DNA from 2 places in the Eisenbergiella massiliensis genome. Region 2 is predicted to be linked to the other one. Evidence: riboswitches for the same ligand, from Rfam matches in the RefSeq annotation. Region 2 holds a riboswitch; the other holds the start of a gene.
What was found. A riboswitch is a leader RNA that binds a small molecule or an ion and turns the genes downstream of it on or off. The one in region 2 is predicted to bind thiamine pyrophosphate.

Region 1: linked by a shared signal. The riboswitch ahead of thiC (phosphomethylpyrimidine synthase ThiC) and the one ahead of DXC51_RS06145 (energy-coupled thiamine transporter ThiT) in region 2 are both predicted to bind thiamine pyrophosphate.

The regions. Positions count from the first base shown of each region.
Region 1 is NZ_QVLV01000015.1:2,388-10,282, reverse strand. Features, by position in the region: gene DXC51_RS19020 (BMC domain-containing protein) at 1-238, shown strand, start outside; gene DXC51_RS19015 (DeoR/GlpR family DNA-binding transcription regulator) at 262-1,029, shown strand; gene DXC51_RS19010 (AraC family transcriptional regulator) at 1,004-1,996, opposite strand; gene rhaB (rhamnulokinase) at 2,674-4,080, shown strand; gene DXC51_RS18990 (L-rhamnose isomerase) at 4,174-5,430, shown strand; TPP riboswitch at 5,622-5,729, shown strand; gene thiC (phosphomethylpyrimidine synthase ThiC) at 5,905-7,212, shown strand; gene thiM (hydroxyethylthiazole kinase) at 7,247-7,895, shown strand, end outside.
Region 2 is NZ_QVLV01000003.1:219,769-227,663, reverse strand. Features, by position in the region: gene addA (helicase-exonuclease AddAB subunit AddA) at 1-906, shown strand, start outside; gene DXC51_RS06165 (ECF-type riboflavin transporter substrate-binding protein) at 1,079-1,633, shown strand; gene DXC51_RS06160 (ABC transporter ATP-binding protein) at 1,856-3,565, shown strand; gene DXC51_RS06155 (energy-coupling factor transporter transmembrane component T family protein) at 3,558-4,385, shown strand; gene DXC51_RS06150 (aldose 1-epimerase family protein) at 4,457-5,338, shown strand; gene DXC51_RS06145 (energy-coupled thiamine transporter ThiT) at 5,576-6,136, opposite strand; TPP riboswitch at 6,287-6,390, opposite strand; gene DXC51_RS06140 (CdaR family transcriptional regulator) at 6,626-7,753, shown strand.

The DNA.
Region 1 (7,895 bases), on a different contig from region 2:
TGCGGCATCCATAATCGTTGCTGCGGATGTGGCTGCCAAAACCGCAATTGTTGATCTGATCGAACTGCGGATCGCCAAGGGAATGTGCGGAAAATCCTATCTGATTCTCACCGGGGAGGTAGCGGCAGTGGAATCTGCAATTGAGAAGGCAAAACAAACTGTTGCAGGCAATGGAATGTATCTGGATTCCTCTGTGATTGCCCATCCGGATGAACAGATCTGCCGATCCATACTATAAAGAAAGGCTGGGTTTTTGGGGTTATGTTAGCGGTAGAGAGAAGAAATCTGATTCTTGAAAAGCTTCAGGAGGATAAGAAGGTTATTGTCAGCGAACTGAGTCAGGAATTCCAGGTATCGGAGGAAACCATACGCCGGGATCTGGATAAGCTGGATAAGGACGGCCTTGCCGTTAAGAGCTACGGCGGAGCGGTGCTCAATGAAAATACAAGTCTGGATATGCCCTTTAATATCCGGAAGAAAAATAATCCGGCGGGAAAACAGAAAATAGCCAAAATCGTGGAAACCCTGATAGAAGACGGAGATCATATCATCCTTGATCCCAGCACCACGGCGGTATTCATTGCCAAGGCGCTCAAGGCCAAGGAACGTCTCACCGTGATCACCAATTCCATAGAGGTTATCCTGGAACTGTCCGATGTTTCGGACTGGAATATCATCTCCTCCGGCGGAAGCCTGAAGGAAGGGTATCTGGCCCTGGTAGGCCCCCGCGCCATTGAAGGACTGGGTGCCTTCAACGTGGAGAAGGTGGTGCTTTCCTGTAAGGGGCTGGACATGGAAAAAGGAATTACCGATGGTAATGAACTTTTTTCCCAGGCAAAGCAGACCATGCTCAAATCCGCGAAGCAGTGTATTCTTGCGGTGGATCACACCAAGTTCGGAAGAGTTGCTTTTTCAAAAATCTGTGACATCAACCATGTTCAGGTGGTAGTCACCGATGAAAAGCCCTCCGATGTGTGGCTGGAAACCTTTGAACGTTCCGGCATTACCTGCCTGTATCCTGAGAATTGACAGCTTCATGGGCAAGGCGGTAGGCGCGCGGCGTCATGCCGAACTGCTCCCGGAAAATCCGATGAAAATAACTTGTGTTGTCATATCCCACAGACGCAATAATTTCCTCCACGGGAAGTGTTGTTGTGGTAAGCAGAAAGGCTGACTGGTTCAGCCTTTTTGTCTGCAGTAAATTCTTAAAGGTCTTTCCTGTCATCCGGCGGATCAGCCGGCTCAGATAATAGGCAGGTTCACAAAGACGGACGGACAGCTCCTCCAGCGCAGCCGTCTTATAATTTTCCTCAATATATTTCATGGCCGTAAATACTATATTCTGCTCATGCTGCCCGGGATCATCCTGGTTGATCTTGTCCGTATGGTTCAAAAGCTGCAGGAAAAGAAGCCCCATGGTCGTCTGATTGATATTCCTCCGGTTAGGCTGCCTGTTCACCAAAGACCAGATAAGATTTTCCACCAGGTTCTGAATGGGCAGCACCTCGCTCACATGGAAATGCAGGTAATCGGTAAAGCTGCGATCCTTTTTCAGGGAACCCACCAGAAATTCCCGCAGCTCGCTGCGCTCATCCATCATGAGAAAAGCCCGGTCAAAAAACTCAGGCAGAACAATGAAATTCACTGCAATATCGTCCTCCCCCGCCGGAAGAATTTCCTGCGCGGCGTTCTGGTTCAGGAACAGCAAATCCCCCGTATCCAATACGACACGCGTCGATTCATTAATTATATGAGTCGTCGTCCCGCTGCACATGTAAATAATTTCGATATAATTATGACGGTGCTTCGGAAAACGCACAAACCGCGTATGCGGCCTGATATCGATCAGCTTCCCCGCATCCAGCATCTGCCTGCTGTCCACAATAAAATCATCGTCCGCGGTGTAAATGCTCTTCTCCACCCGGGCCTCCCCGTCCAATATCTTCCTTTCCTCCGGCGAAATCACCCTCAGCTTATCAAGCAGCTCCTGATTCATCTGTTTCCCCTTCCGGTCCCGTCCCGGACCGCCTGTTTTCTCTTAAAAGCCTGTCCCTGCGCCTGCTGCAGCATATCCGCTTTGCGGTATATTGGCCTCCGGCGGAGTTTAGTACCATGTTTTCTGCGGTGGCTGCAGAAACCGGAATGCACATATGGAAAGTCAGTCGCATCGACTTTCCATGGTATAATGTCAGCTATGCTGACATTATACCATTTCCGCCATCTTGCCGTCAAAAGGGATATATCTCATGTGATTGGTGGGTAACTGTGAAGAGGCTGAACAGTTACATTAGTGGAGTAACACCTGCAGTTATTTTCGGAATTTCCCGGAGGAGGATCAGGCACTGATTTATGGTATTGTAGGAGGGACTCCTCAATATCTGCTGCAAATAAACGATCGCCTGAGCGTTGAGGAGAACATTAAGAATACATTTCTGAATCCCACTTCCTCAATGTTTGAGGAACCGGAAAAATAATTGAATCTTGCCGGATGAAATCAAGGCAGAGTATATTTAAAAGCAGCAGGAGCAAAAAAGATAAAATTATTTTTTACTCCTGTTTCTTTAAAATAGGAGTGCAAATAAGGACGGTAAATTTGCAATTGCCGTCCTAAAAAAATAAGCGCCGCAGAGGTATAATAGTAGCAGTGAAATCGGGACGAAAGAAGGTAAAATTATGGCAGAGTACTATCTTGCTGTGGATATAGGCGCCTCCAGCGGCCGCCATATCCTGGGACACCTGGAAGACGGCAGAATCGTATTGGAGGAGGTATACCGTTTTGAAAACGGCATGGAGAAAAAGGACGGCCATCTGTGCTGGAATCTTCCCCGCCTTTTCCACGAAATCAAGGAAGGCCTGAAGGCCTGCAGGGCGGCCGGGAAAATCCCCAAATCCATGGGCATTGACACCTGGGCCGTGGATTATGTCCTCCTGGACGGGGAGGACAGGATCCTGGGAAACACCTATGGCTACCGGGACGGCAGAACCAAAGGCATGGACAAAGAGGTGTATAAAATCATACCGGAGGACGCCCTGTATGCCAGGACGGGAATCCAGAAACAGATGTTCAATACCATTTACCAGCTGATGGCGGTGAAAACCCAGGAGCCGGAGAACATGGAAAAAGCGGAGTGGCTGCTGATGCTTCCTGATTATTTCCATTTTCTGCTCACGGGCAATAAGCTGTCCGAGTACACCAACGCCACCTCCACACAGCTGGTCAGCCCGGAAACAAAGCAATGGGACTATGAGCTGATTGAACGGCTGGGCTATAAGCCCTCTGTTTTCCGGCCGCTGCATATGCCGGGAACCGTGGTGGGACCTTTTTCCAAAGAGGTGGAAGAGGAAGTCGGCTTTACCTGCGAAGTGGTGATGCCTGCAACGCACGATACGGCATCCGCGGTTATTTCCGTACCCGCACTTACCGATGACTGCCTGTACATAAGCTCCGGGACCTGGTCGCTGATGGGAATTGAAAATGACAAGGCAATCTGTTCCCCGGAAAGCAGGGAAAGAAACTTTACCAACGAAGGCGGATATGAGTACCGTTTCCGTTATCTGAAAAATATTATGGGGCTGTGGATGATCCAGTCCGTGCGCCATGAGCTGGGGGACAAATATTCCTTTGCACAGCTGTGTGATATGGCGGAGGCAGAAAGCGATTTTCCTTCCCGCGTGGATGTGAATGACGACGCTTTTCTGGCGCCCGACAATATGACGGAGGCCATTAAGGCTTACTGCAGAAAGCATGGATGGAGAGAGCCGGAGACAACCGGACAGATTGCAGCCGTTATTTATCAGAGCCTGGCGGAAAGCTATGCGGAAACCGTCAGGGAAATCGAAGCGCTCACAGGGAGAACCTTCCCGGCCATCAATATTGTGGGCGGCGGATCCAATGCGGCATATCTGAACCAGCTGACTGCGGATAAATCCGGAAGATGCGTTTACGCAGGCCCGGGAGAGGCGACAGCTATCGGCAACCTGGCGGTACAGATGCTGAAGGACGGAAAATTTGAGGGACTTGCCCAGGTGCGCGCCTGCATTTACGATTCCTTCGGTGTGAAAAAATATGAAGCGAGGTAAAGGTTCATACCCATCTGAACGGTTACCCAATTACATCATCAGTCGAAAACGTGTGAAACGCACGTCGTCCCATGGGACGGAAAGGAGATAATTATGAACGTAAAAGAAAGATATGAATCCGCAAAGGAAATTTATGCGGCAATTGGCGTGGACACCGACAAGGCGGTGGAAACCCTGGAAAACATTGCGATTTCCATGCACTGCTGGCAGGGCGACGATGTTACCGGCTTTGATCAGAAGGGACCTCTTACCGGAGGAATCCAGACTACCGGAAACTATCCCGGAAAGGCAAGGACACCGGAAGAACTGATGGCAGATATTGATAAGGTATTCAGCCTCGTGCCCGGAAAGCATAAACTGAACCTGCATGCAAGCTATGCTATTTTTGAAGACGGTGAATTTGCGGACAGAGACAAAATCGAGCCGAAGCATTTCAAAAAATGGGTTGATTTTGCGAAGGAAAAAGGAATCGGCCTTGATTTCAACCCCACCTTCTTCTCCCACAGCAAGGTAGTGGACGGCCTGACCCTTTCCAGCCCGATCGATGAAGTTCGTAATTTCTGGATTGAGCATGGAAAAGCCTGCATCCGCATTTCCCAGTATTTTGCAGAAGAGCTGGGAATCCCCTGCGCAATGAACATCTGGATTCCGGACGGCTATAAAGACATTCCCGCCGACAGGCTGGGGCCCAGGGCTAGATTCAAAGATTCCCTGGATCAGATCCTTTCCATCCCTTACGATAAATCCAAGGTTCTTGTGTGCCTGGAATCCAAGGTATTCGGCATCGGCCTGGAATCCTACACTGTGGGATCCAGTGAATTTACCGTCAATTATGCGGCAAACAACGGCATTATCAGCCTTATGGACAACGGACATTATCATCCCACAGAGATGGTATCCGATAAAATTTCCTCCATGCTCCTGTTCAATGACAAGATTGCGCTTCATGTAACAAGGCCGGTACGCTGGGACAGCGACCATGTAGTTCTTTTTGATGATGAAACAAGAGAAATTGCAAAGGAAATCGTAAGAAACGACGCCATTGACCGCGTGCTTCTTGCCCTTGATTTCTTTGATGCCAGCATCAACCGTATTTCCGCGTGGACCGTTGGTATGAGAAATATGCAGAAGGCCCTTCTTTACGCCCTGGTTTCTCCCAACAAGCGTTTTAAGGAGCTGCAGGATACCAACCAGTTTACAGAACTGATGGCAATGCAGGAAGAAATGAAAACCTATCCCTTCGGTGATGTGTGGGATTACTTCTGTGAGAAGAACAATGTTCCTGTCAAGGGAGATTGGTTCAGGGAAGTAATGAAATATGAAGAAGAGGTTCTTTCCAAAAGAGCGTAGTTGCAATAACACCGGAAAACGTCAGGACAAAATTGTAATTGCCGGTCATTCTGGCCCGTCCGGACTGTTACAGATTGACGGGGAATCAGAAAAAAGGCCGGAAAAACCGGCAGGCCATAAAATTTGACAAAATAGGACAGGCATGATATGATTTCCACGTAAAGGCCGGTTAAGCCCGGCGGGAAAAAGTACATATTTTTCAGGGGAGCTTGTGGAGCAGGCTGAGAGGAAGTAATCCAACTTCGACCCTTAAACCTGATTTGGGTAATGCCAACGTAGGAAGAAGTTGCACAGCTTACATGATATGAAAGCGGAGTATACCGATCCTGGTATGCTCCGTTTTTTTAGTGAGCGTCCGCCAAAAGCCGCATTTTCTTTTGCCGCAATTCCTGTTTCCTGCATTCGCACTGCCGCACAGGCCCTGAAAAGAAAGAGAAAAACTGTGAAGGAAGCAAACGGTCAGGAGGAAACAGTATGAATTATGCAACACAGATGGAAGCCGCGAGAAAAGGTTTTCTCACGGAACAGATGATAGCGGTGGCGGAAAAGGAGCATATTTCCGGGAAGGAGCTGTGCAGGCTTATGGCGGAGGGCAGGATTATCATCCCCTGCAACAAAGAGCATAAGTCGATTGTGCCAAACGGTCTTGGCTCCATGCTGAAAACCAAAATCAATGTGAACCTGGGCACATCCAGAGACATGACGGATTTGGAAATGGAATATGAGAAGGTGCGAAAGGCAGTGGAAATGGGAGCGGAAGCCATTATGGATCTAAGCTCCTTTGGCGACACGAGGAAGTTCAGACGTTACCTGACGCATAACTGCCCCGCCATGATTGGAACTGTGCCGATTTATGATGCGGTGGTTTATTATCATAAGCCCCTGAAGCAGATCACTTCGGGGGAATGGATTGATATTGTGAGAATGCACGCCCGGGACGGTGTGGATTTTATGACTATCCACTGCGGGATCAACAAAGAAACCGCCCATAAGTTTAAGAAGAATAAGCGTTTGACCAATATCGTTTCCAGAGGCGGTTCCATTATTTTTGCGTGGATGGAAATGACAGGAGAAGAAAATCCTTTTTATGAGCACTATGACGAGATTCTGGATATCTGCCGGGAATATGACGTTACCCTCAGCCTGGGGGATGCCTGCCGTCCAGGATGCCTTGCCGACGCTACCGACGCGTCCCAGATAGAAGAACTGATTACCCTTGGGGAGCTTACAAAAAGAGCCTGGGAAAAAGACGTACAGATCATGATTGAGGGACCCGGGCACATGCCGCTTAACCAGATCGCAGCCAATATGGAAATCCAGAAAACCCTCTGCCACGGTGCACCCTTTTACGTGCTCGGCCCCATAGTAACGGACGTGGCCCCTGGCTATGATCATATTACGGCGGCCATCGGCGGGGCGGCGGCAGCGGCGGCGGGAGCCTCCTTCCTCTGCTACGTAACGCCAGCGGAGCATCTGCGCCTGCCTGATGTGGAGGATGTGAGGGAAGGCATCATTGCCGCCAGAATCGCAGCCCATGCGGCCGATATCGCCAAGGGCGTACCCGGGGCCATGGACTGGGACAATCAGATGAGCCTTGCCAGAAAGAAGCTGGATTGGGAGCGGATGTTCTCTCTTGCCATGGACCCGGAGAAGGCCAGAAGCTACAGGGAATCCTCCCGGCCGGAAAAAGAGGATACCTGCAGCATGTGCGGGAACTTCTGCGCCGTAAAAAATATGAACCGCATTCTGGATGGAGAAATCGTGTCCATCTATGAAGAGTAGCGCAACTAAATCTATGGAAAACGAGGGTGAAAAAATGCTGAAAGAGCAACTGGAAAAAGTAAGAGGGCAGATGCCTTTAATTCACAATATTACAAATTATGTCACCGTAAACGACTGCGCCAACATCCTGCTGGCCTGCGGCGGTTCGCCGATTATGGCCGATGATTTGGAGGAAGCGGAGGAAATTACCGCTGTCTGCGGCGGCCTTAACATCAATATCGGAACACTGAACCGCAATACGATTCCCTCCATGCTGGCTGCCGGTAAAAAAGCCAATGCCTGCGGCCATCCTGTGCTGCTTGACCCGGTGGGCGCGGGAGCCAGCCGGCTGCGCACGGAAACTGCCCGGAGACTGCTTAAGGAAGTACATTTTACAGCCATCCGCGGGAACATTTCCGAAATCAAAACCCTTGCGCTGGGAATGGGAGGCGCCAGAGGCGTGGATGCTGACGGCATGGATGCAGTAACGGATGCGAACCTGGAAAGCACGATCCTTTTTGCCGGCCGCTTCGCAGAGGATACAGGAGCCATAGTGGCAATTACCGGAGCGATCGATATTGTAACAGACGGTGATTTTTCCTATGTCATCCGCAACGGCCATCCCCTGATGAGTAAGGTGACCGGCACCGGCTGTATGCTGTCCGCCATGATGACAGCATACCTGACCGCCAATCAGGAACAGC
Region 2 (7,895 bases):
CCCGCCTGGGCCGTGTGCGGACAGAAGGTACAGATTCTCACCGCATCGGAGCTTCTCCAGGAACAGATGGGAGAGGAGCAGGGCCGCGAGCAGCTGAAGGCCCGCCTGCTTTCCTTTGAAAAAGAGGCTGCAAGGCGTTCCGCCGGGAAGGAAAATGAGGAAATACGCCTGCTCAGAGAACGCATGGAAAGCGTCTATCCTCACGAAAACCTGAAAAACCTGTATACCAAGACCACAGTTTCCGAACTGAAAAAAGCAGGCATGGAGGAAGCGGCCGAGGAAGCCTATCACCTTTTTGAGGAAAAAGAGCTGGTGCCCTACCTTCCCCGCTTTATCCGGGAGGAAGAAAAGGTCAGCGGGACCGCCCGCGGAAGCGCTTACCATAAAGCGCTGGAGCTGTTTCCTTTTGCCGAATACGCAGGAAGGCTGGGGAGGAAGGCTGCCGGCGGAGCGCCTGACCCGGCAGAGGTAAAAGCAATCCTGGACCGCATGGCGGAGGAGGGAACTCTTCTGAAGGAATTCCGCGAAGCCGTAAATCCCGGGAAGATAGCGCAGTTCCTTGAAAGTTCCCTGGCGGCCAGAATGGCGCAGGCGGCGGCCCGCGGCAGACTGTACAAGGAACAGCCCTTTGTCCTGGGCCTGCCCGCCAAAACGCTGGATGACAGCTTCCCGGAGGAGGAAACCGTGCTCATCCAGGGAATCATCGACGTCTACCTGGAGGAAGAGGACGGCCTGGTGGTGGCCGACTACAAAACCGATTCCGTCACCCGTCCCCAGGAGCTGATAAACCGCTACCAGGTCCAGCTGGATTACTACGCCCGCGCCCTGGAACAGCTCACCGGAAAAAAGGTGAGGGAAAAGATCATATACTCCTTTGCACTGGCCGCAGAAGTGCCTCTTGCATAAAAAGAACCATTGCAAAAGAGGTGGAAATCCGATATAGTTAGGAGGTAAGCGGAAGCGGGTAAAATACTTCCGCAGGTTACAGAAGAACGGCATCTTTACACCGCCATTCATGCAAAAAAGAATACGGTCATACAGATGCCGAAAACACTTTACTCTATGAGGAGGAGATAAAATGAAACTCAAATTTGGTGTAAAAGAAGTTGTTGCTACTGGTATCGGAACCGCTCTTTTTATCGTGCTTACCAACGCACAGATTCCCTTCGGCATCATTCCCAACACCGCCCTGCAGTCCAGAGTCGCTGTCCTGACCTTTTTCTCGGCAGTGTTCGGACCCATCGTAGGCGGCGCAATCGGCTTAATCGGCCATGCGTTAGGTGATGCTATTTTCTACGGAAGCATTTACTGGAGCTGGGTGTTCCCGGATGCCCTGTTCGGTATTCTCATGGGCGTATTCGCTGCCAAGTTCGCCATCAAAGACGGCGGCTTCGACGGCAAAGCCATCGCCCTGTTCAATGTAGTCCAGGTCATTGCCAATGCACTTGCCTGGATCCTGCTTGCACCCGTCCTTGACATCCTGATCTATGCGGAACCTGCCAAAAAAGTATTTACCCAGGGCATTCTTGCATTCATCGGAAACATTATCGTGGCAGCTGTGCTCGGAACCCTGCTCGCCTTTGCCTATTCCAAGATCGGAGCAAAGTCCTCCAGCCTGTCCAAGGAAGACTAATACTTAGTAACAGTTCATGACGATGGCCGTCCTGAACCGTTACCATATTTGATAAAATACCGGATGATGCGGATACTGACATATATAATATGCTTTTATCTGCATCATCCAGCGTTCTCAGAAGGCCTCAGAGCGCTGATTTGACCCTCGCGGCAGCCGCCAAATATCCATGCAGGCATGGCTGTCTGGCCTGTTGCCCGCGGAAATAAAGAGAGGTAAAGGATGAAACCGATTATTGAATTCAAGGATTATACATTTAAGTACCGCTCACAGGTAGACCCCACCCTGTATAATATAAACCTTGCGGTTTATCCCGGGGAAAAGGTTCTGATTGTGGGACCGTCCGGCTCTGGAAAATCAACTCTGGCGCACTGTATCAACGGACTGGTTCCTTTTTCGTTTCCCGGGGAAAGCACGGGAGAACTGCAGGTAGGGGGAGAAGACCCTTCCAGGGCCGGTATTTTCGGAATGTCCAAGCTGGTGGGCACCGTACTGCAGGATACGGACGGACAGTTTATCGGTCTGACGGTGGCGGAGGATATCGCTTTTGCCCTGGAAAATGACTGCGTGCCCCAGGATGAAATTTTTTCAAAGGTTGATGAAGTAGCAGAAATCGTAGATGTGAAGAATCTTCTGAAACATGCGCCGACGGAGCTGTCCGGCGGTCAGAAGCAGAGGGTGTCCATGGCCGGTGTAATGATAGACGACGTGGACGTTCTGTTATTTGATGAACCTTTGGCCAACCTGGACCCGGCTACCGGGAAAAAGGCTATCGATCTGATAGACAAAATCAGCAGGACCACGGGAAAAACCGTACTCATCATCGAACACCGCCTGGAGGATGCCCTGTACCGGGATGTGGATCGGATTGTTGTGGTGGGAGAAGGGCGCATTGTCGCCGATATGACGCCGGATGAACTTCTCTGTACGGATATCCTGCAGAAGGAGGGCATCAGGGAGCCTCTTTATATCACAGCCCTGAAACATGCGGGCTGCCAGATAACCGCGGATACCCATCCCCAGCATATAGAAACCATGGATCTTGCGCCCTACCGGGAAAAAGTGCAGGCGTGGTACAAGGAAGCTCAGCTTCCCCCGCCCCGCCCTGGCAAGCAGTCGGCGCTGGAGGTGCTGGATCTGGATTTTTCCTATATTACGGGGAATCCGGTCCTCAGGAATATTGATTTTAAAATTGAAAAAGGCGAGATGCTCAGCATAGTCGGCAAAAACGGGGCCGGAAAGAGCACCCTGTCCAACCTGATTTGCGGCTTTATCAATCCCGACCGGGGAAACATCCTTTTGAACGGGGCCGATATTGCTGACAAATCCATTAAAGAGCGTGGAGAAGTCATCGGACTTGTGATGCAGAACCCCAACCAGATGATCAGCAAGCCCATGATATTTGACGAGGTTGCGCTGGGCCTTGCGGTGAGAGGCGTGCCGGAGGCCGAGATTAAGGAGAGAGTCCACGAAACGCTGAAAATCTGCGGCCTGTACCCATTCCGTAACTGGCCCATCTCGGCCCTGAGTTTCGGACAGAAGAAAAGAGTGACCATCGCGTCCATCCTTGTGATGAACCCTGAGGTCCTGATTCTGGATGAACCCACTGCTGGACAGGACTTCCGGCATTACACGGAAATTATGGAATTCCTCAAGGAACTGAATGACCGTCTGGGAATTACGATTATCATGATTACCCATGATATGCACCTGATGCTGGAATACACGGACCGCGCCATTGTCATAGCGGACGGTGAAATGATAGCGGATGATATTCCCGCCAGGGTCCTCACCAGCGAGGCCATTGCGGACAAGGCTTATCTGAAGAAAACCTCTTTATACGATTTGGCGGTAAAATGCGGTATTTCCGACCCGTCGGGCTTCGTGGAAAGATTCATATTTTTTGAAAGGGAGGAGCGGGCCAATGGCTAGAGTGCTTACCTATGCGCCGAAGGATACCTGGATTCACCGGCTGAGCGGCGTGACAAAAATGATTTTCTTCCTTCTGTGGTCAATTGCCGGCATGCTGACCTATGACACAAGGGTTCTGGCCGTTATGTTGGCCTTCAGCCTTGTCATTTTCAAAGTGTCCAAAACCGAGTGGAAGCAGGTGGGAACGGTTTTCAAGTTCATCCTGTTTTTCCTGTTCCTGAACCTGCTTACTATTTTCCTGTTTTCCCCCTTCCAGGGGACTGAAATTTACGGGACCAAAACGGTGCTTTTCCACATTGCAGGCCATTACAGCATGACCACGGAGCAGCTTTTTTATGAGTTTAATATCATGCTCAAATACTTTACGGTTGTGCCCGTGGTTCTGATGTTTATGGTGACCACCAATCCCAGCGAGCTTGCGGCCAGCATGAACCACCTTGGGATCAGCTACAATATCGGCTATTCCATTGCCATCGCGCTGCGCTATGTGCCTGACGTACAGGCGGATTTTTCCAAAATCAAGCATGCCCAGGAAGCCAGGGGAATCGAAATGTCCAGTAAGACATCCTTTTTTAAACGGCTGAAGAGAATGGCAAACATCATTTTCCCGTTGATTTTTTCCAGCATGGACAGAATTGACGTAGTGAGCAATGCCATGGAGCTGCGCGGATTTGGAAAGAACAAAAAGAGAACCTGGTATATGGGGAAAAAACTGCAGCGCAATGATTATCTTACGCTTGTTTTTGTTATCTGCTTTGTAATTGCAGCTATGGTTTTTACATTTTATGATGGGAGCAGATTTTACAATCCGTTTCAGTGATGGGCGGATAACTGTGCATCGGCATCGGCGGATGCCGGCGAAAAGAATAAAAACCAGGAAGGGGAAGGATTATGAATTATACGATTGCAAACGACAGACTTACAGTACAGATAAGCAGCAGGGGCGGAGAGCTCCAGTCAATTATCAGAGACGGAAGGGAGTATTTGTGGCAGGCGGATCCGGCATTCTGGGACGAGAAAGCGCCTAATCTTTTTCCATATATCGCCCGTATGACAGAAGGAAAGTATACGCTGGATGGCGTAACCTATCATATGCCAATCCATGGTTTTATCCATGTGACGGAGCTGGCGATGGAGGAACAGAGCGGGGAGCGCATTGTTTTCCGGCTGGATGCCAATGAAGAGACAAGAGCCTGCTATCCTTATGAGTTTACATACCGCGTGATTTATGAGTTGGACGGGGATATGCTCAACATCACCTACCAGGTAGAGAACCATGACGGAAAAACCATGTATTTCGGTATCGGCGGGCACCCCGGATTCCTGGTACCCATGGAGGATGGACTGAATTTTGAAGATTACTATCTGGAATTCGGCGGACAGAAGGAATACGATACCCCTGTTAAAATCGGAATTTCACCCACCTGCTTTGTAGACGGCAAGGATACGCCTTATCCCCTTACTGATGGGAATAAAATTCCTCTGAAGCACAGTCTTTTTGATGATGACGCGATTGTACTGACCCATATGCCCAAAACGGTTTCCATTAAATCCGATAAGGGAGAGCGACGCGTGACGGTGAGCTACCCGGATATGGATTATGTGGGCTTCTGGCATGCCACCCGTTCGGAGGCTCCTTATGTCTGCATTGAACCCTGGTCCTCCCTGCCTTCCAGACAGGATATTGTGGAAGACCTTTCCACACAGCCGGGATTGAAGAGTGTGCAGAGCGGCGGGGTGTACAGGAACAGTTGGAGTGTTGAGATTCTATAGATGGATTTTGATGGATGGAGCAGTGACTGTGCTTGTTTTGCAATAGAACGAAATATATAAGGTGTGAAGTGTGACGGTCCTGTTGGGTTTTGGCAGGGCCGTTTTTTTGTGGTATAAGTATCATGGATAAAGAAAAGCAGCAGGCGGATTTTGCCTGCTGTTTTTCTTTAGTACAGCTGTTCAGTATTCTCAAAGTTACTTTTTACAATACAAAACAAGGCTATATAACGATATAGTTCAGTTGCTGCTGGTAGCCATAACCTTCAGCCTGCCCATCACCTTCTCAACCGGCGGCAGTGCAATCAGAATTACCGTAAGGATTGCTTCCGGAAGGATATAGCTCAGGTTATACAGGGTAGAGGCCCAGATTGCAGCCATATTTCCTCCAAAATCTCCCACGTATGTAGTGTAGAAAATAAATCCGGAAATTTCATGGAACAGGAAACGTCCTGCCACGCCTACAAGATAACCCTTCAGAAGCCCATGCTTGGATTTGCTGAAGAAGCCGGAAAGGCCGAGCGCGCCGAAGGCAAGCGGGAAGTCCAGGAGCACCTGGGCGGGATGAACCACGTAAGGCCCGGTAATAAACTGCAGTACGCCGTAAGCCAGCGCAGCGATAATGCCTACCTTGGGGCCGTACCAATAGCCCACCAGGCATACGATTAACATGGAAAACAAAGTGATGGAACCGCCGTTGGGAAGGCTGGGCAGCTTGATAACGGTGGCGATGACGGTTGCCAGTGCAATGGCAACGCCAGAATAAACGACCTGCTTTACAGTGATAGAACTTTTACTCATAAAAAAACCTCCTTGGTATTAGTACGCAAAGAGGGGAAACAATGAAAGTAGGCGGCGATAATGACCATTACAGTTATATCGCGGACAATTACAATCATATGACGTTCCTTTGTAAAGGCAAATGTAGAAGGTATAAGCAGTTTTTTATTTGCTTTTACAAAGGTGCTTCCTTACGCCGGTATTACCCGGGTCAAGTGGTAAGGGTCAGAAACCATCGGTTTCAGTCTCAGCAATCGGCTCCCCTAGCGTGCATCTGTATTAAATTCTTTTTTACTATAAACTGGCAGTGCAGAAAAGTCAAGAGTGTATTTGGAAAAGTACAGAAACTTAAAAATGGATGAAAAGACATATAATTACAGAAAAAATGGTTGGCATAATAAAATATAAGAAATAAAGTAACCTAATGTTAAAAATTATCACTAGCCAGAACGATGTAAAGTAATTATACTATAGAAAAGTAGTAAATAATGAATGGCAGGGATATAAAAGATGATTGACAGGTTGTTTGCAGAACGATTAATTGATAAATTATCACAGTTTACCGAATATAATATCAATATTATGGACGAGGATGGGATTATCATAGCGAGCAGGTTGAAAGAAAGGGTTGGTACATTTCATGAGGTGGCATTTCAGCTTATGAAAGGGGACGAGGACAGCAGGGTCGTTACAAAAGAAGATTTGGACAAGGGTGTAAAATGCGGCGTTAATATGGTGGTTCATGTAAACAAAAGAAAAGAGGGAGTGGTTGGTCTCTCCGGAGATCCACGTGAGATTATGCCGGTTGCCAAGATTGTAAAAATGTCTGTTGAATTGATGCTTGAGTACGAGTCCTACAAGTTTGAAAGCCTGCGAAAATATAATTTAAAGGAACAGCTGGTACATCTTATCCTGTACAGTGATGATTTTGTTAGAGAGGATTTGACAAAATATATCATTGCATTGAATCTGGAAGAAGAGATGGTACGTGTTCCCATCTTGATAGAATGTAAGGATAGTGCGGTAAGTGGCGAAAAACTGAGGATGCTGTTGGAGGATAACAAATTCTTTTCAAGACAGGATTTTGTAGATATAACAAGAGAAGGTTTTCTGGTAATTTTTAAGTCTATTGACTGCCCAATCGGATATATTATGCAGGATTATAAGTATATGATTGCAGAGTATTTGGCGTCATTCCTGCAATATATAAGAAATGCAGATATTAGGTCCAGCATATATATAGGGCCGCTGCAAAATGATATTATGTATTACCGACAGGCTTATCTGTATTGTCTGTGGATGCAGAAGAATATAAGAAAATCAGGAAGTTTTTATTTTTATGATTATATTGTAAAATATTTGGAGTCAATGGCATCAATGACTGAATTTCATACGATTTTTCTTATGCTGAGACAGAAACTGGGACAGAAGTTTATTGATAACTATTTGGAGACAATAGGCGCTTTGATTGAGAATGAGTATAATTTAAATAAAGCCAGTGACTGGCTGCATGTGCATAAGAATACATTGGTGTACAGGCTGGATAAAATCAGGGAAATCCTGAATATGAATCCCCTTTCAAAAAATTCAGACAGAGAATTTATGGAATGTTTTTATTATTACTTATTAAGAAAATAGTGAAAGATGGAGTAAAGAACGAGTGATTTTCTTTACTCCATTTTTTTGTGTTGCTGACACAAAAAACAAATGAAATCTTTGGTGAAGGGGGACGAGAGAAAAGAAAATGACAAAGCTATAATTAAGACATACAAAAAAGCGG